4 regions of the Streptomyces sp. NPDC007872 genome follow, and region 4 is predicted to be linked to each of the others. Evidence: riboswitches for the same ligand, from Rfam matches in the RefSeq annotation. Region 4 holds a riboswitch; each other region holds the start of a gene.

The links. A riboswitch is a leader RNA that binds a small molecule or an ion and turns the genes downstream of it on or off. The one in region 4 is predicted to bind cyclic di-AMP.
Positions count from the first base shown of each region.
Region 1: another riboswitch for cyclic di-AMP. It lies ahead of ACFYNX_RS18655 (M23 family metallopeptidase); the one in region 4 lies ahead of ACFYNX_RS31950 (M23 family metallopeptidase).
Region 2: another riboswitch for cyclic di-AMP. It lies ahead of ACFYNX_RS28170 (C40 family peptidase); the one in region 4 lies ahead of ACFYNX_RS31950 (M23 family metallopeptidase).
Region 3: another riboswitch for cyclic di-AMP. It lies ahead of ACFYNX_RS12215 (transglycosylase SLT domain-containing protein); the one in region 4 lies ahead of ACFYNX_RS31950 (M23 family metallopeptidase).

Region 1 covers NZ_JBIAEA010000005.1:20,797-25,228, forward strand. Annotated here, with positions in the region: gene ACFYNX_RS18650 (aldo/keto reductase) at 111-1,064, opposite strand; gene ACFYNX_RS18655 (M23 family metallopeptidase) at 1,152-2,297, opposite strand; cyclic di-AMP (ydaO/yuaA leader) riboswitch at 2,309-2,459, opposite strand; gene ACFYNX_RS18660 (PP2C family protein-serine/threonine phosphatase) at 2,769-3,953, opposite strand; gene ACFYNX_RS18665 (MerR family transcriptional regulator) at 4,124-4,432, opposite strand, start outside.
Region 2 covers NZ_JBIAEA010000009.1:167,551-171,982, forward strand. Annotated here, with positions in the region: gene ACFYNX_RS28160 (ATP-dependent Clp protease proteolytic subunit) at 43-666, shown strand; gene ACFYNX_RS28165 (hypothetical protein) at 674-970, shown strand; cyclic di-AMP (ydaO/yuaA leader) riboswitch at 1,371-1,501, shown strand; gene ACFYNX_RS28170 (C40 family peptidase) at 1,505-1,981, shown strand; gene ACFYNX_RS28175 (ATP-binding protein) at 2,086-2,523, opposite strand; gene ACFYNX_RS28180 (8-amino-7-oxononanoate synthase) at 2,688-3,941, opposite strand; gene bioB (biotin synthase BioB) at 4,123-4,432, shown strand, end outside.
Region 3 covers NZ_JBIAEA010000003.1:388,202-392,633, forward strand. Annotated here, with positions in the region: gene ACFYNX_RS12205 (phosphocholine-specific phospholipase C) at 1-283, shown strand, start outside; gene ACFYNX_RS12210 (hypothetical protein) at 335-988, opposite strand; cyclic di-AMP (ydaO/yuaA leader) riboswitch at 1,362-1,545, shown strand; gene ACFYNX_RS12215 (transglycosylase SLT domain-containing protein) at 1,551-2,474, shown strand; gene ACFYNX_RS12220 (phosphoribosyltransferase family protein) at 2,471-3,784, opposite strand; gene ACFYNX_RS12225 (alpha/beta fold hydrolase) at 3,942-4,432, opposite strand, start outside.
Region 4 covers NZ_JBIAEA010000013.1:21,826-26,257, forward strand. Annotated here, with positions in the region: gene ACFYNX_RS31935 (GNAT family N-acetyltransferase) at 1-588, opposite strand, end outside; gene ACFYNX_RS31940 (HPr family phosphocarrier protein) at 763-1,044, shown strand; gene ACFYNX_RS31945 (GntR family transcriptional regulator) at 1,211-1,894, opposite strand; gene ACFYNX_RS31950 (M23 family metallopeptidase) at 2,107-2,877, opposite strand; cyclic di-AMP (ydaO/yuaA leader) riboswitch at 2,890-3,055, opposite strand; gene ACFYNX_RS31955 (M16 family metallopeptidase) at 3,344-4,432, opposite strand, start outside.

The DNA of each region.
Region 1 (4,432 bases), on a different contig from region 4:
CGGCTCGATAGCGGAGCTATCGGGACGTTTCGGCAACGCGGCGAGGTGCCGTGCCAGGCGTCGCGGCCCCGGCCATGATCCGCCGGACGGGCCCTAGGGCCCGTCCGGCGTCAGTCCCGGATCGCCGACGCCTCGGTCAGGAGGGTCAGCTCCTCCTCCGTGAGTTCCAGGTCGGCGGAGGCGACCAGGGCCGGGAGCTGTTCGACCGTACGGGCCGAGGCGATCGGCGCGACGACGGTGGGCCGGGAGGCGAGCCAGGCGAGGGCGACGGTGGCGGGCTCGGCGCCGTGCGCCCCGGCGACCGCGTCGAGCGCGGAGAGCACGGCCCGGCCCCGCCCGGTGTCCAGGTGCTTGCCGGCCCCGGCGGCGCGGGCGCTGTCGACGCTGGTGCCGGGGCGGTACTTGCCGGTGAGGAAGCCGGAGGCGAGGCCGTAGTACGGGACGGCGGCGAGCCCCGCCTGCTCGGCGGTCTCCAGGAGCGGGCCCTCGTAGGTCTCGCGGGAGACCAGGTTGTAGTGCGGCTGGAGGGCCACGTAGCGGGCGAGGCCCTCGGCCTCGGCGAAGTCCAGGGAGGCGCGGAGCCGCTCGGGGGAGATGTTGGAGGCGGCGACGGCCCGGACCTTGCCGTCCCTCACCAACTGGTCGAGGGCGGTGACGATCTCCTCGACGGGGACGGACTCGTCGTCGAAGTGCGTGTAGTACAGGTCGATGCGGTCGGTGCCGAGGCGGCGCAGGGACTCCTCGGCGGCGGCCTTGATCGTGGGGGCGGAGAGCCCCTTGAACCGGGGGTGGGCGCCGGCCTTGGTGGCGACGACGACGTCGTCGCGGTTGCCGCGGGAGGCGAGCCAGCGGCCGATGACGGTCTCGGACTCGCCGCCCTCGTTGCCCTCGGCCCAGGCCGAGTAGACGTCGGCGGAGTCGACGAAGTTGCCGCCCGCGGCGGCGTAGGCGTCGAGGACGGCGAAGGACTGCGCCTCGTCGGCGGTCCAGCCGAAGACGTTGCCGCCGAGGGCGAGCGGGAAGACGTGGAGGTCGGACGTGCCCAGCGTACGGAGAGAGGTCATGGGGTGATCAACGGTCTCCGCCGCCGGGCCTATTCCGCACGACTCCCGGGCGGTTCTCGTGCGGTTCCCGGGCGGCTCCCGGGAGGGTCAGACCGTCAGGCCCTTGGAGCGCAGCCAGGCCGCCGGGTCGACGCCGTCGCCGCCGCCGGGGTGGACCTCCAGGTGGAGGTGGGCGCCGGAGACGTTCCCGGTGGCGCCGACGCGGCCGATCGTCTCGCCGGTGCCCACGGTCTGGCCCGCGGAGACCGTCATGGAGGAGAGGTGGCAGTACCAGACCTCGGTGCCGTCCTCCAGCTCCAGGACGATCCGGTAGCCGTAGGAGCCGGACCAGCCCGCCGACTTCACCGTGGCGCCGTGGACCGCCTTGAGCGGGGTGCCGGTGGGGGCCGCGAAGTCGAGGCCGGTGTGGTAGCCGGAGGACCACATCGAGCCGGACTGCATGTAGGTGGCGGTGAGCGTGTACGAGGAGAGGGGCATCGAGTAGCTGGCCGCGAGCGCGGCGAGGCGCTCGGCCTCGGCCTTCGCGCGGGCTTCCGCCTCCGCCTTGGCCTTGGCCTCCGCCTCGGCCTTCGCCTTGGCCTGTGCCTTGGCCTCGGCAGCGGCCTTCTCCGCGGCGTCGGCCTTGGCCTTCGCCTCGGCGGCGGCCTTCTCGGCGGCCGCCTTCTCCGCCGCGGCCTTCTCGGCGGCGTCGGCGGAGGCCTGCTGCTGCTCGGCCTGCTGGAGGATGCGGGCGCGCAGGGCCTCGCCGGCGTCGGCGGTGCCCGGGGCGTCCGCGGTCGTCAGGCTCGCCCGCGTGACCTGCCCGGTCCGCGCGGCCCGGTCGTCGGTCTCGGTGGTGTACGTGGCGGAGGTCAGCGGGTTCGGGTTGGCGCGGTCCGCGGGGACCGTCTCCCGCTCCTCCCGGTCGGGCAGGAGCGCGCCGACGCCGGGGAGGTCGTGGGCGTCGGGCAGGTTCAGGTCCGGAAGGTCCGGGAGCGATATGGCCACCGGCGGCTTGTCCTGCGCGGTGGCGAGGCCGCCCGCACCGACGGCCGCGATGACGCCGACGCCGAGGACGGTGGAGGAACGGGCGAAGTTGGAGCGCTGCTTGACGACCCGGTGCCGGCCGCCGGAGCGGTTCTGGGAGCGGAGGGAGTCCTCGGTGGGGTTCCACTCGGTGTCCGGGACGGAGGGAGCCGCACCGCCGCCGAAGGCATCGAAGGGGGCTTCGGGGGCAGGGGTGTTGGACGCCACGGAGGCGCGCTCCTTTCCTTCCTTCTCGCCTACCGGGTTAGCTGACGGGTTCGGAGCAGGAAGGTCTCCTACGGGCCCGGTCGCACGGGTGGGTGCGAAGGGCTCGATTCACCCCAAATGGTGGTTCCCCGGTTCCCTTTCGGGATTCGGCGCATGCGCACGGTGCCGTCTCTTGCGACGGCTGGGACGACCGCGCTGCGTTATCGAACGTTAATAGACAGGGGGTCCCGTTTCCAAGCCGTTCCCCTTGATCATTCAGTGAATTGACAGGGAATGGTCCGACTTGACCCCCCTTCAGCGGGACGGGCTCCGAGGATGGCAAAACCCCCGCAACCTGACGGTACGTCAATTGTTATCGCAGGGAGACCTTCCGACTACCCGTGGTGACGGGGGGTACGGGGCGGTCGTGACGGGGCCCGCGTGCGGTCAGTGGCGGGGCCCGCGGGCGGTCGTGGCGGGGGTGCGGGGCGGTCAGTGGTGGGGCCTCCCGGGCGGGACCACCGGCATCGTCCGGCGCCGCTCCGGCTGCCCCGCCGCCGGGCGGCTCAGCGCGAGCAGCGCCATGTCGTCCGTCGCCCCGCCGCCCGTGTGGAGCCGTACGTCGTCCACGAGCGCGTCGAGCACCTCCTCGGGTCCGGGGAAGATCCGCCCGGCCAGCCGCTCCGCCGGGTCGTAGAAGACGCCCTGCGCGTTCCGCGCCTCCGAGAGGCCGTCGGTGTAGAAGAGCAGCGTCGTGCCCGGCGGGTACGGCCGGGCCTCGGCGCGGTCCGGCCACGACGCGAGGTCCCCCATGCCCAGGGGCAGCGCCGGCCGGCTCGGATCGACCGGCTCGACCCGGCCGTCCCCGTGCAGCACCAGCGGGGGCGGGTGCCCCCGGTTGACGACCCGTACGAAGCCGTCGAAGGTGCCGCTGCCGTCGGAGCGCGGGATCTCGGCCAGGACGGCGGTGGTGAACCCCTCGACGGCGTCGAGGCTGTCCCGGCGGGTGCCCTCCCGGTCCAGCGCCCGTTCGAGCCGCTCCGCCACGCCCTCCAGGGTCCGCTCCTGCTCGGCCGCCTCCCGGAAGGCCCCGATGACGACGGCGACCGCCTCGACCGCTTCGAGGCCCTTGCCCCGTACGTCCCCGACCACGAGCCGCACCCCGTGCGGGGTGTCCTGCACGGCGAAGAGGTCGCCGCCGATGAACGCGTCCGCCTGCGCCGCCTCGTAACGGGCCGCGCACCGCAGCCCGCCGATCCGCTCGGCGGGCGTCGGCAGCACCGCCTTCTGCGCGGTCTCCGCGATGACCCGCGCCGAGGCGAGCCGCTCGCCGCTGCGGCGCACCACCCGGTTGATGAGGAGGGCGAGCCCGGAGACGGTGAACACGGTCAGGGTCTCGGCGACCGCCGGGGCGCGGGTGACGTCGTCGCTGAAGAGGTAGAGGCCGACCGAGGCGAGGACGGCGGCGATCCCGGTGAGGAGGGTCGTGAGCAGGGAGAAGAAGGGCGCGGCGACCAGCGGGGCGGCGGCGAGCATCGGGGAGGCGGTGTACGGGGCGGGGGTCGTCACGTCGAAGAGGACGCCGCCCACGATGATCAGCGGCGGCAGCGCGCGGATGAACCGCCGGGCGCCCCGGTACCCGGGACGGCCCTCACCGCCCCGCCTCCCGCGACCCACCGCTCCTAGGGGGTGCCCCACCTGTTCTCTCCCGCCGGTCCGCCCGCCCGCGGCCCGTACCGCGCCCTTCCAGAGTGGCCGCCACCCCGGCGGACGGCGACTCCGCACGGCCGACCGGTGTACGGGGGGCCGGCGTAGAGGGGTGGGGCCGGGGGCCCGGGGAACGGCACCTACATGTTCCGCTCGGCGTAGACCGCCAGCGCGTCCCGGACGAGGACCGCGGTCCCCTCGCCGTACCGGTCGTAGTTCTTGGTGAAGCGGGGGTCGTCGACGTACATCCGGCCGAGACCGATCACGTACTCCTTGGTCGGCGCCGTGGTGGTCGACAGCCAGGCGACCTGCCGCCGCGCGAGGGCCTGCACCTCGTCGCTGTCGGCGGCCAGGCCGTCCCGCGCCGCCTTCCCGAAGTCACGGGTGATGCCCGCCTGCTCCTCGACGAACGCCCGCTTCTGCTCCCCGTCCAGCGAGCGCCACCACCG
Region 2 (4,432 bases), on a different contig from region 4:
CCTGTACGTCCTGTACATTTTTTACAGATGGAGGCGACCGCCATGGATGCTCGACACGTCCTGCCCGAGTTCACGGAGCGGACCGCCTTCGGGGCCCGGACCCTCGATCTGTACGCGAAGCTGATGGAGTCCCGGATCGTCTTCCTCGGCACCCGGATCGACGAGACCTCGTCCAACGACGTGATCAGCCAGCTCCTGTACCTGGAGTACGCGGCGCCCGACCGGGACGTCGCGCTCTACATCAACTCCCCCGGCGGCTCCGTCACCTCCATGACCGCGATCCACGACACGATCCGGACGCTCGCCTGCGACGTGGCCACCACCTGCCTGGGCCAGGCCGCCTCCACCGCCGCCGTCCTGCTCGCCGCCGGGACGCCGGGCAAGCGCACGATGCTCCCCGGCGCCCGGGTCACGCTCCGGCAGCCCGCCGTGGAGGAGCCCTTGCGGGGCCGGCCGGGCGACATGGCCATCCAGGCCCGCGAACTGCTCCGCCGGCGCGCCCTGATGGCCGGACTGCTCGCCGAGCACACCGGACGGAGCAGCGAGCGGGTCGACGCCGACCTCGACCGCCTCACGGTCCTGGACGCCCCGGCCGCCGTCGAGTACGGGCTCGTGGACCACGTGATCACGAGCCGGCGCGCCGCGGCCGGCGGCGCGGCACGGTGAGCGGGCCGTGGTTCCCGAGCTGCCGCCGCTGCCGGCCCTGACGCGGGCCGAGGGCGAGCTGGTCGACGCGTACCTCGCGGTCGTCGACCTCCTGGGGAGGATCAACCCATCCAGAAGTACGCATACCTATGGGGCCCTGAGGGCGGCTCAGGCCCTGGTGGGGCGTGCGGAGGAGCTGCGCGAGGCCCTGGCGCTCATGCACGCGCGGGGCGAGAGCGAGGTCCACGCGGACACCCTGGCGCGCGCCCTGCGGGTGTTGGACGGGGAGCGGCGGGCCGGCCGGGTCACGCTCCCCCGGGCCTGACGGAGTTGACATTCCGGCATGTCGTGTCGAGGGCCGGACGGCCGACAGCCGCACCGGAAGCACTCGTCCGTTCGATGGAGTCGACGAGTCGACATATGGCTCCGGCGAGTTGCGCACCGGGGGTACACATCCGGCCGAATCGGGCGCTCCCTTGCTGGTGCGGGGCCCGTGGGCCAAACCTCCGACGATCACGAAAGCATCCTGTCCACCCGAATGGATCAGTCGTGAGGACTCTCACATATCGCTGTTTCCACTCGGATTTCGACCAAGCTGTGGGGCAAGATCCCTGCCGACGACAAGCCCCCGCCATCCGAGGCGGGGCGGTCCGGGCGGACGCCGAGTCCTGCCGCCGTCCCGGACGCCTGGTCGACAGGATTGGATCGGCAGGAGTGGAGGACCCGAGCAGTACGGGCCGTACGCGCTGTTTCCGCAGCGGGGCCGGCCCTTGGGGTGAAGCCGCAGCCGCGGCCGGGCATCTTCGCCTGCCCGAACCCGACAGGTCATCCTTCACAGGCGGCTGACGAAGGGTTGCGCATGACTGCGCAGATGCACGTCCCGTCCCTGCTGTCCCGGGCCGGAGCCGTCTCGGCTCTCACCCTCGCCGCCGTCGGCGGCACGCTGCTCGCGCCGGGCACGGCACCGGAGGCCCAGGCGGTGACCTCACACGCGAACAAGGCGCTGAGCATCGCCGCCTCCAAGAAGGGGGCGCCGTACCGCTACGGGGCCGCGGGGCCCTCCCGGTTCGACTGCTCGGGCCTGACGCTCTACGCGTACAAGAAGGCGGGCAAGTCGCTGCCCCGCACCGCGCAGCAGCAGTACAACAAGACCCGGCACATCACGGCCGGCAGCAGGCAGAAGGGGGACCTGGTCTTCTTCCACTCCGGCGGGAAGGTCTACCACGTGGGCATCTACGCCGGGAGCGGCAAGATCTGGCACTCGCCCAAGACGGGCTCCTGGGTGAAGCTCGACAAGATCTGGTCCTCGAAGGTCTACTACGGACGCGTCCGGTGACCCCGCCCGGGCGCTGACCGGGCGCCGTGGAGGACGCCGGGGGGTGCGGTGGCGCCGCCGCACCCGAACCGCCGTCCCGGGGGGTCCCGGTCGCCGGACGGGCCCTAACAGCCCACCGGTGCGGCCGCCTTCCACGGCAGGACGATGCCGACCGTCTTGCCGCCGTCCGCGGTCGGGGTCACCGAGAGGCGACCGCCGGACTCCGCCGCCAGGGAGCGGATGATCACCATGCCGCGCCCGTTGTCCTGCTGGACCGCCGCCGGAAGGCGGCGGGGGCGGCGCGGATGGCTGTCCGTGACGCCGACGTGGAGCTGCTCGCCGCGGTCCAGGCGGACGTCCACCGTGAAGGTGGGCGACTGACCGAAGGTGTGCAGGACGGCGTTGGTGGCCAGTTCCGAGACGACCAGACGGACCGCGTCCGCCTGGTCGGAGAACTCGTCGAGCCCCCAGTCGGTGAGGACCTCCGCGACGAACCGCCGGGCGGTGGGGACCGAGGCGGGCTCGCTCGGCAGGGTGACGGATGCTTCCTGATGGTCTGCCATGGCGAACTCTGTCCCTTTCCCGCCGGGGCCGCTGCCCCGGATCTCGCACTGCGCGTCAGAGTCCCACCGATGCTGCCGCGCCGTACCGGGTTCCACCGGGAAAGGGCCCGTCTGTCGCCCGAAGCGGTGAACCGTACGACGTGTGAACGCCCCCGGCCCGTACGTCAGACGGCGGGCGCGGTCCGCAGGACCGTCTCCACGGCGCGGTCGATCTGCGCATCTGTCAGGTCGGCGCGTGCCGTGAGGCGCAGGCGCGAGACGCCGTCGGGGACGGACGGGGGCCGGAAGCAGCCGACCGCCAGGCCCTGTTCCCGGCAGTCCGCCGCCCAGCGCAGCGCCGCCTCCGGGGAGGGGGCGCGGACCGAGACCACGGCCGCGTCGGGCCGGGCCGCCGTCAGGCCGGCCGCGGTCAGCCGCTCGTACAGGCCGGTGGCGACGGCGCGGACCCGCCCGGCGAGCCCCGGTTCGGCCGCGATCAGGCGCAGGCTCGCGAGGGCGCCGCCGACGGCGGCCGGGGCGAGGCCGGTGTCGAAGATGAAGGTGCGGGCGGCGTTCACCAGGTGCTCGATGACCCGGGCCGGGCCGAGGACCGCGCCGCCCTGGCTGCCCAGGGACTTGGAGAGGGTCAGGGTGGCGACCACGTCCTCGTCGCCCGCTAGCCCGGCGCCGTGCGACGCGCCCCGGCCGCCGTCGCCGAGGACGCCGAAGCCGTGGGCGTCGTCCACGACGAGCCCGGCGCCGTGCGCGCGGCAGGCGGCGGCGAGTTCCGCGAGCGGGGCCCGGTCGCCGTCGACGGAGAAGACGGAGTCGCTGACGACGAGGGCCCGGCGCCCGGGGTGGGCCTCCAGCGTCTTGCGTACGGCCTCGGGGTCGGCGTGCGGGACGACGGCGGTCTCGGCGCGCGCCAGGCGGCAGCCGTCCACCAGGGAGGCGTGGTTGGCGGCGTCCGAGACGATCAGGGAGTCCCGGCCGCCGAGCGCGGTGAGCACGGCGAGGTTGGCGGCGTAGCCGGAGGAGAAGACGAGGGCCGCCTCGAAGCCGCAGAAGGCGGCGAGTTCGCGCTCCAGGTCGGTGTGGAGCAGGGTGGTGCCGGTGACGAGCCGGGAGCCGGTGGCGCCGGCGCCCCAGCGCCGGGCCGCCCCGGCCGCCGCCCCGGTGACCTCGGGCCTGCGGGTGAGGCCCAGGTAGTCGTTGCCCGCCAGGTCGAGGAGGTCCGACTCGGCCGCCCGGGGCCGCAGCGTGCGGACGAGGCCGGCGTCGGCCCGGCGGCGCGCCTCGGCGTCGGTCCAGTCGAAGGCGGTGCGGCGCGGAGCCGCGGCCGCCCGCGCGTCGTCGGCCCGTGCGTCGGCGGCCTGTGTGTCGTCCGCCCGCCCGTCCGCCCGTCCGTCGGCGGCCTGTGCGTCGTCGGCCTGTGGCATGCGGGATCCTCCGTCGGCGCCCTCGCCGGCCGGTCGGCCGTCGGCGGCTTTTGTAGGCAGCGCACAGACCCTAACCGCAGGAGAACGGGATCGTGGTGTGGTCATCCACACACCCCGAACGGCGCCGTTTGTTCGGATCCTCCTTGGCCCGGGGGCGGGCGGTAGGCAAGGATCAGCGGTTATGGACCTGCTGAACACGCTGGTGGAGAAGGGGCTGCGGCGCGAGCCGCCGACCCGTGAAGAAGCGCTCGCCGTCCTGGCGACCTCCGACGACGAACTGCTCGATGTGGTGGCCGCGGCCGGCAAGGTGCGCCGTCGGTGGTTCGGGCGGCGGGTGAAGCTCAACTACCTGGTCAACCTCAAGTCCGGCCTGTGCCCCGAGGACTGCTCGTACTGCTCGCAGCGGCTCGGCTCCAAGGCGGAGATCCTCAAGTACACCTGGCTGAAGCCGGACGAGGCGTCGCAGGCCGCCGCGGCGGGCGTCGCGGGCG
Region 3 (4,432 bases), on a different contig from region 4:
CCGGTTCGCGACCGAGCCGGGGACCGGGAAGACGGCCCTCTGGTTCAGGATGACCAACGCCTCCGGCGGACCCGTCACCTTCACGATCCGCTCCCACGCCTACCGGACGGACGGGCCGTGGACGTACACGGTGCCGGCGAACTCCAGCACCGAGGACTTCTTCAACGCCGTGGCCTACCAGAAGGGCTGGTACGACTTCACGGTCACCACCGGCGCCGACGGGACCTGGTCGCGCCGGTACACCGGCCACATCGAGAACGGCGCCCCGAGCGTCAGCGGCTGATCCCCGGGCCCGGGCGGGGGGTACGGGGATCCCCGCGCCCGGGCGGCACCGTCAGCGGCCGGCGTGCGCGGCGCGGCGGATCGTGGCGTCGAGGAGGGCGAGGGCGTCGTCGGCCGTGCGCCCGGGGGCCCGGTTCCACGGGCCGATGAGGTCCCGCCACCCCCGCGACCGCAGCTCGGTCATGATCCAGGCGGCCGCCTCGTTCATGGTGTCCGCGCTGCCGTGACCGAGGCGGTGGGCGGCGAGGAGCGCCCCGCAGACACAGCGGGCCCCCCGCCTGTCGCGCAGCTTGTACGGGGCGTTCTGCCAGCCCCACTCGGTCAGGACGAGGCGCGCGTAGCCGAGGTGGACCGAGGGGCGCAGTTCGGCGCCGCCGACGCGGCGCCAGACGTGGAGGCGGTCCGGCAGGACGGCTCCGATCCGGCCGGGGAGGCGGCGCTCGGCGGGGGCCGGCGCCGGGAGCGCGTGGAGCGCCTCGGCCACGAGCCGCTCCACGGGCACGCTGAGCAGGTCCCGCCAGCTCCCCTCCTCGCCCGGCGGCGGTGCGGGGGCGGGCGCGAGCGGTGCGGGGGCCGGCGGTGCGGGAGCGGGCCAGTCGGTGACGATCCGCTGCCAGACGGCGCTCTCGTAGAGGGCGGCCGCCTCGCGGTCGAGGAGGTCGGGGGCGTCCGGGGCGTCGGGGACGAGCTGGGGGGCGGGGGACATCGGGCGGCTCCTGGGTCGGTCACTCCATCCTTCGAGAAGGATGTCGGCTTTGCCGGGTTTGCCCTTGAGTGCCCAAGAAGCACTCGAAACGGCTCTTTGCACCCTCAGAGATCCCAACCTCCACATTTTCGCCTCATTTCCCCATCAATGGAATTACGTCGCATATTCGGACATAACTCATCGGGTGACGCGACTCACTCAGCGCGGCCCGCCGCACGGCGCCGCCCTCCCCCACCCCGTACCGCACAAGGAAGTTCGGCGCTTCCGGAGCCCGGCCGATCTTGAATTCCCCGAATTCGGTGATCCATTTACCGGGACCGCCGCTCTGATCCTCTTGTTATTCGCCGCATTACTGGCCTACGGTCACCCCCATTCGAGCGGAACGCCTAATCCTGCCACCGCTCGGAAACCTCCCTTTTCACCCGACGGCAGGAGCGGGGGACCCACGAATACGCCGGTCCGGAATCCGGAACGGCTCGGGGTGCAGCCGCGTGCGCGCGGCCGGACATCTCCCGTCCGAACCCGACAGCTCACCTCGTAGGCGCCGGAGAGGAATCCCGTCATGCCTGCACACGGTAAGCACCGCCGCCCCCGCCGCAACCACATCTCTCGTGGACTTGCCCTGGTCGGCACGGGTGGGGCCGCGCTGTCCCTGCCCCTGATCGCCCCCGCCACGGCCGGCGCCGCGACCGCCGCCCCGGCCCCGGAGATCGCCGCCAAGGCCTTCACCGCCCCCGCGGCCCCGGCCGCCGCCAAGGCTCCGGCCGCCCCGGAGGCCACCCGCACGTACACCGTCGTGAGCGGTGACTCGCTTTCCCTGATCGCCCACAAGAAGGGAATTCAGGGAGGCTGGAAGAGCCTTTACCGAGCCAACCAGAGCGCCGTGGGTGACAATCCGTCACTCATCCACCCGGGCCTGGAACTGACGATTCATCGGGGCACCGCCAAGGCCGCCCCGGCGCAGCCGAAGACGCAGGAAAAGGCGGAGCGGAAGGCCACCGCGAAGGCGGAGAAGTCCACTTCGACCGACCGGGCGAACCGCTCCGAGCGCCGCGCGGCCGCCCCGTCCGCCGGCACCGGCACGGGGGCCTCCGCCGCCGCCCCGGCCCCCGCCGCCGCTCCGGTCGCCCCGGTCGAGGCCGCTCCGGCCGCCGCCACCCAGTACGCCGACAACCTCGACGGCTGGATCCGGCAGTCGCTGGACGTCATGGCCCAGCACGGCATCCCCGGTTCCTACGAGGGCATCCACCGCAACATCATGCGCGAGTCCTCCGGGAACCCGCTGGCCATCAACAACTGGGACATCAACGCCGTCAACGGCACCCCCTCGAAGGGCCTGCTCCAGGTCATCGAGCCGACCTTCCTGGCCTACCACGTGCCCGGCACGTCGATGGACATGTACGACCCGGTCGCCAACATCACCGCCGCCTGCAACTACGCGGCCGACCGCTACGGCTCCATCGACAACGTCGACAGCGCGTACTAGTCCGCACCGGGCGCTTCCGGGGCGCCCCGGCCCCGGAAGTGCGCGGTGAACCAGGAGGTGGCGAGCTCCGCCACCTCCTCCAGGGCGCCGGGCTCCTCGAAGAGGTGGGCGGCGCCCTCCACCACGGCCAGCCGGTTCTCGCAGCGCAGCAGCGCCCCGGCCCGCCGGTTGAGGTCCAGGACCAGCGGGTCCTCGCCGCCCACCACCAGGAGGGTCGGGGCCCGCACCCCGGCGAGCCGGTCGGCCGCGAGGTCGGGCCGGCCGCCGCGCGAGACGACGGCGGCGACGGGGGACGCGGGGTCGCCCGCCGCCCACAGCGCGGCCGCCGCTCCCGTGCTCGCCCCGAAGTAGCCGAGCGGGAGTCCCGCGACGCCGGGCCACCCGGCCAGTTGTTCCGTGGCCCCGGCGAGCCTTCCCGCGAGGAGCGGGGTGTCGAAGACGTGCGCCCGGTCGGCCGCCTCGGCCTCGCTCAGGAGGTCGAACAGCAGGGTCCCGAGACCGGCCCGGTTCAGCTCCGCGGCGACCGTCCGGTTCCGGGGGCTGTGGCGGCTGCTGCCGCTGCCGTGGGCGAACAGGACGAGGCCGGCGGCCCCCTCGGGCACGGCGAGCCTCCCCGCGAGCGTGGCACCCCCGACCGGGATCCGTACGTCCTCGTCCCGGACGACGGGGTCGCGCGCGGCCCGGCTCCGGTCCAGGCAGGCGATCACCTCGTCGTCCGGCGTCTGCGGGAAGTCCCGGTAGAACTGGCCGACGGCGTAGAACCCGTCCGGGGTGTCGACGCCGACGGTCTCGTCGGCCTCGCCGCCGAGCCGGGCCGTCCAGTGGGGCGGCGCGACCGGCACCGCGAGGACGATCCGGGCCGCGCCCCGGGCACGGACCACCCGGCAGGCCGCCAGGGCCGTGGCGCCGGTGGCGAGCCCGTCGTCGACGACGAGGACCGTCCGTCCTTCGAGGGGCACGGGCGTGCGGCTGCCCCGGTAGCGGCGGGCGCGCTGCTCCAGTTCGGCCAGCTCGCGCTCCTCCGCGGCGGCCAGCGCGCGGGCGTCCACACCGGCCTCGTGGAGCACCTGCTCGTTGAGGACCCGGACCCCGCCCTCGCCGATCGCGCCCATCGCGACCTCCGGCCGGTGCGGCACGCCCAGCTTCCGGACGAGGCAGATGTCGAGGGGGGCGTCGAGGGCGTCGGCGACCTCGACGGCCACCGGCACGCCGCCGCGCGGAAGGCCGAGGACCACGACGTCCTGGCCCTTGAGGTGGCCGAGCCGGGCGGCTAGCCGCCGCCCCGCGTCGCTGCGATCGCTGAAGACCATGGTCCGACGCCCTTCCGCCTGTGCGCCCGTCCGGGCGGGCCCGGGACGGACGATCACCTCCCTCCAGGGTAGGCACGCCGGCCCGCTCGGCGAGGCGAAGCGAGACGAGGGCGAGGGCGAGGGCGAGGGTAAGGCGCGAGCCCCGGACGTCCCCGCGTCAGGCGGCGAGGAAGGCCTCGATGGCCTCGGCGAGGGCCTGCGGGGCCTCCTCGGGGGCGTAGTGCCCGGCGTCCTCGATGACTTCGAGGCGCGCGTTGGGGTACCAGCGCAGCCATGTCCCCTCCATCGCCTCGGTGCCGAGCGCCGGGTCGTGCGCGCCGACGACGAGGAGGACGGGCGTGGGGTTGTCGCGGACGCGCTCGTGGAAGTCGGCGCGGGACCAGGAGTCCAGGTAGGCGCGGAAGGCCGTGGCGGAGGAGCGGCTGAGGGAGCGGTCGACGAGCGCGCCCAGCCAGGCGTCGTCGTACCGGCCGCCGGTGGTGCGGTCGATGATCGCGCGCCGGTTGGCCGGCTCCCCCGCGGCTCCGGCGAAGAGCTCCCAGGACTCCCCGTCCAGGGGGAACCCGGCGGCGGAGACCGGCGAGACGCCGATGAGCGAGCGGACGCGGCCGGGGGCTTCGAGGAGCACCAGTTGGGCCGCCTTGCCGC
Region 4 (4,432 bases):
CCGTACGGAGCCGTCCTCGAAGCTGCGCTTCTGGGTGTAGCCCGCGTCGGTGAAGACCTTGATCATCTTGGTGTTGGCGGGGAGCACCTCGGCGGCGAAGCGCCGGATGCCCCGCTCGCGGGCGACCGCCGCGATGTGTTCGAGCAGGGCGGAGGCGACGCCCCGCCCCTGGTGCGCGTCCTGGACGAGGAAGGCGACCTCGGCCTCGTCGGCCGGGGCGGAGGCGGGCAGTCCGCGGTCGTCGATGCGGTCGTAGCGGACGGTGGCGATGAACTCGCCCTCGACGGTCGCCGCGAGCCCCACCCGGTTCACGAAGTCGTGGTGGGTGAAGCGGTGCACGTCCTTGGCGGAGAGGCGCGGGTAGGGGGCGAAGAAGCGGTAGTACTTCGACTCGTCCGAGACCTGCTCGTAGAAGCTGACGAGCCGGTCGGCGTCGTCGGCGGTGATGGGTCTGATGCGCGCGGTGCCGCCGTCGCGGAGCACCACGTCCGCCTCCCAGTGGTCGGGATAGGCGTGCTCCGGTGGTGCCGGCCGTGCCGGCGTGGCTCCCGGTCCCGCCGCTTCCGGCTGCTCCGACGCGCTCTGCATGGGGTCAGCCTACGGGGGCGGCGCGCCCGGGGCACCGGTCGCGCGGCGGGGACGGGCGTTGCAAGGTGGGAGGGCCGAAGGGCGGTCCGGTCCGGGCCGGAGGTCGGCGTGAGCACCTCGCATCGCGTGAGAGACTGGTCTAGACAACCCGCTTGAGACTTGAAGGGCAACACCATGGCTGAGCGCCGCGTCAACGTCGGCTGGGCCGAGGGCCTGCACGCCCGCCCCGCGTCCATCTTCGTCCGTGCCGCCACGGCTTCCGGCGTTCCGGTGACGATCGCCAAGTCCGACGGCACCCCCGTGAACGCCGCCTCCATGCTCGCGGTGCTCGGCCTGGGCGCGCAGGGCGGCGAGGAGATCGTGCTCGCGTCGGACGCCGAGGGCGCCGAGGCCGCCCTGGACCGTCTGGCGAAGCTGGTCGCCGAGGGCCTGGACGAGCTCCCCGAGACCGTTTGACCCCTCGCGGTTCCCGCACTTCGAAAGGCCGCGGCCGCCGGAATTCCGGCGGCCGCGGCCTTTTTCTTTTCCGCTCCCCCGCCGCTCCCGATTTCGGGCGGCGCGAAGTTTCCGGGCAGCACGAAAAGCCCCGTGGGATTTCTATTCTTTGTATACGGCGCGCGTGTTAATTCCGGGCACTCGCCGTGTTGACGACGTGTTGCGAAACCCTCACACGCCCCCGGTCCGGCCTCTTGAGCCGGTGCAGCGACATCGAGCGCTCCGCGTGCAGCGCGGTGAGGGCCCTCGCCCGCTCGGCGTCCCCGCGCGCCACGGCGTCCACGATCGCGCCGTGCTCGGCCCAGGCCTCCACCGGCCGCTCGGGCTGCTCGACGGCGTACATCCAGGCGATCTTGTGCCGCAGTTGGGTGAGCAGCGCCGTCAGCGGCGGGCTGCCGGAGGCCTGTGCGAGCGTCTCGTGGAACCAGCCGCCGAGGGAGCGCAGGTCCTCGCCCTGGCCGCGCCTGGCCCGCTCCTGCCCCAGCCTGACCAGGCCGCGCAGCACCTTGAGGTGGGCGTCGGTGCGCCGCTGGGCGGCCCGCGCGGCCCCCAGCGGTTCGAGCAGCGCCCGCATGTCGAGCAGGTCGGCCGCCTCCTGCTCGGTGGGCTCGGCGACGTGCGCGCCCGCGTGGCGGCGGGTGAGGACGAAGCCCTCGGACTCCAGGGTGCGCAGCGCCTCGCGGACCGGGACGCGGGAGACCCCGTACCGGCGGGCGAGCTGCTCCTCGGTCAGCCGGCCGCCCCGCTCGAAGACTCCGGTGACGATGTCGTCCCGGATCGCCGTGCATACCGAATGCGCGGGAATGCGCATGTCCGACCTCCGCCTTGGTCGCGCGAGTCAATTCGAGCGGCGCCTGTTCTGCGCCTGATCCGCGACTCTATTGCAGTACGCCGGAATTTCCGATGCCCCCATGGAATCCATGGCCACCTTTTGGCCGACGGGGGGACGACGAAAGCCCCGGCTCAGCACGAGCCGGGGCTTTTGCGACGCGGGACCCCCGCGGCCGGGGGCGGCGGCGTGGGTCAGACGGTGACGCCGCGGGCGCGGAGGTAGGCGACCGGGTCGATGTCGGAGCCGTACTCGACGCCCGTGCGCGCCTCGAAGTGGAGGTGCGGACCGGTCGAGTTCCCGGTCGAGCCCGAGATGCCGATCTGCTGGCCCGGCTCGACGGTCTGGCCGACGTACACCCCGATGGACGAGAGGTGACCGTACTGGGTGTACGTGCCGTCGTGCATCCGGATGACGATGTTGTTGCCGTACGCGCCGCCCCAGCCGGCCTCGACGACGGTGCCGGAGCCGACGGAGACGACCCGGCTGCCGTAGGCGGCGTGGAAGTCGACGCCGGAGTGGCTGCCGGAGGACCAGAGCGAGCCACCGGTCTGGTAGCCGGTGGACACGTACGAGCCGGAGACGGGGAGCTGGAAGGAGTTCAGGCGGCGGCGCTCGGCCTCGCGGGCGGCGCGGGCCCGCTCCTCGCGGATCTCCTTGGCGCGGGCCTCGGCCTTGCGCTTCGCCTCGGCCCGGGCCTTCTGCAGGGCGGCGGCCTCGAAGGCCTCCCGGTCCTGGGCGTCGGCCTGGGCGTTGAGCCGGTCGACGAGGGAGTCCTCGGTGATCACCTTGGTGAGACCGGTGTCCTCGGGGGAGCGGTTGTCCGTGTCGGCGGCGAGCGCCGGGGAGGCCAGGGTTCCGATGACGCCGGTGGTGGCGAGCGTCGCCACGCCCGCGATGCCCGCGCCGCGGCGCGCCATCCGGCTCGAACCACGATGCTTCCCGGTGGCACGGGTGAACGCCATGAAGACGTTGTTCCTTTCCTTCCTTCTCGCCTACCGGGTTAGCTGACGGGTTCGGAGCAGGAAGGTCTCCTACGGGCCCCTCCGCGCGAGGCGAAGGCGTCCGATTCACCCCAGGGACTGTGTGTGGGTCCCCGGCTCCCCAGGCTCGCGCCTGACGGGGACTCGGCGATGACTGTCCGGTGCCGCGGGTGCGGCGGGTGCAACTGGCGGACAGCCGCACCGACGCTATGCGGACCGCCAGTCGATCACCAACCGAACATGACCTTTTGTAAGGCATGCCACAGGCCAGATGATCACTCTTATTACCAATACGGACAATTCACAGGGATGCTTCCCGTCCGACTCGCGTACGGCTTCCCGCGCAGCTCTCGCACGACTTCTCGCGCGGCTCTCGTGCGAACGGGCGGAGGACCCCGACGATCCGTCACGTCGGGGTCCTCCGTGGAGCCGGCCGGGCAGGGCCCGATCAGCCGGTGACGACGGTCACTTCACCGATGCCGAGCGCCCGCACCGGCTCCGCGATCTGCGCCGCGTCGCCCACCAGGACCGTGACGAGCCGGTCCACCGGGAAGGCGCTGACCACGGCCGCGGTCGCCTCGACGGTGCCGGTCTCGGCCAGGCGCGCGTACAACTGGGCCTGGAAGTCGTCCGGGAGGTGCTGCTCCACCTGGTCGGCGAGCGTCCCGGCGACGGAGGCGGCCGTCTCGTACTTGAGCGGCGCCACCCCCACCAGGTTCTGCACGGCGGTCTCCCGCTCGGCGTCCGTGAGCCCCTCGGCGGCCAGGGTGCGCAGCACCTTCCACAGGTCGTCCAGGGCCGGGCCCGTGTTGGGGGTGTCGACGGAGCCGCTGATGGCGAGCATCGCGGCGCCGTTCCCCCCGGCGTCCGAGCGGAGCACCTGCCCGAAGGCCCGCACGCCGTACGTGTAGCCCTTCTCCTCGCGCAGGACCCGGTCCAGACGCGAGGTCAGGGTCCCGCCGAGGCAGTACGTGCCGAGGACCTGGGCCGGCCAGACGCGGGCGTGCCGGTCGGGACCGATCCGGCCGATGAGGAGCTGGGTCTGGACGGCGCCGGGGCGGTCCACGACGACGACCCGGCCGGTGTCGTCGGCGGTGATCGGCGGCATCGGCAGCGCCTCACCGGGCTCGCCGGTCCAGGCGCCCAGCGTCTCCGCGAGGACCTTCTCCAGGTCGACGCCGGTCAGGTCGCCGACGACCACGGCGGTGGCCGTGGCGGGTCGCACGTGCGCCTCGTAGAAGGCGCGGACCGCGGCGGCGTCGATCGCCGCGACGGTCTCCTCGGTGCCCTGGCGCGGCCGGGACATCCGGGAGTCGGCCGGGAACAGCTCCTTGGAGAGCTGCTTGGCGGCGCGCCGAGCCGGGTTGGCCGTCTCGTGCGGGATCTCGTCGAGGCGGTTGCGCACCAGGCGCTCGACCTCGGTGTCCAGGAACGCCGGGGCGATCAGGGCCTCGGCGAGCAGCCCGAGCGCCTTGGGCAGCCGGGAGACCGGGACCTCCAGGGAGACCCGTACGCCCGGGTGGTCGGCGTGCGCGTC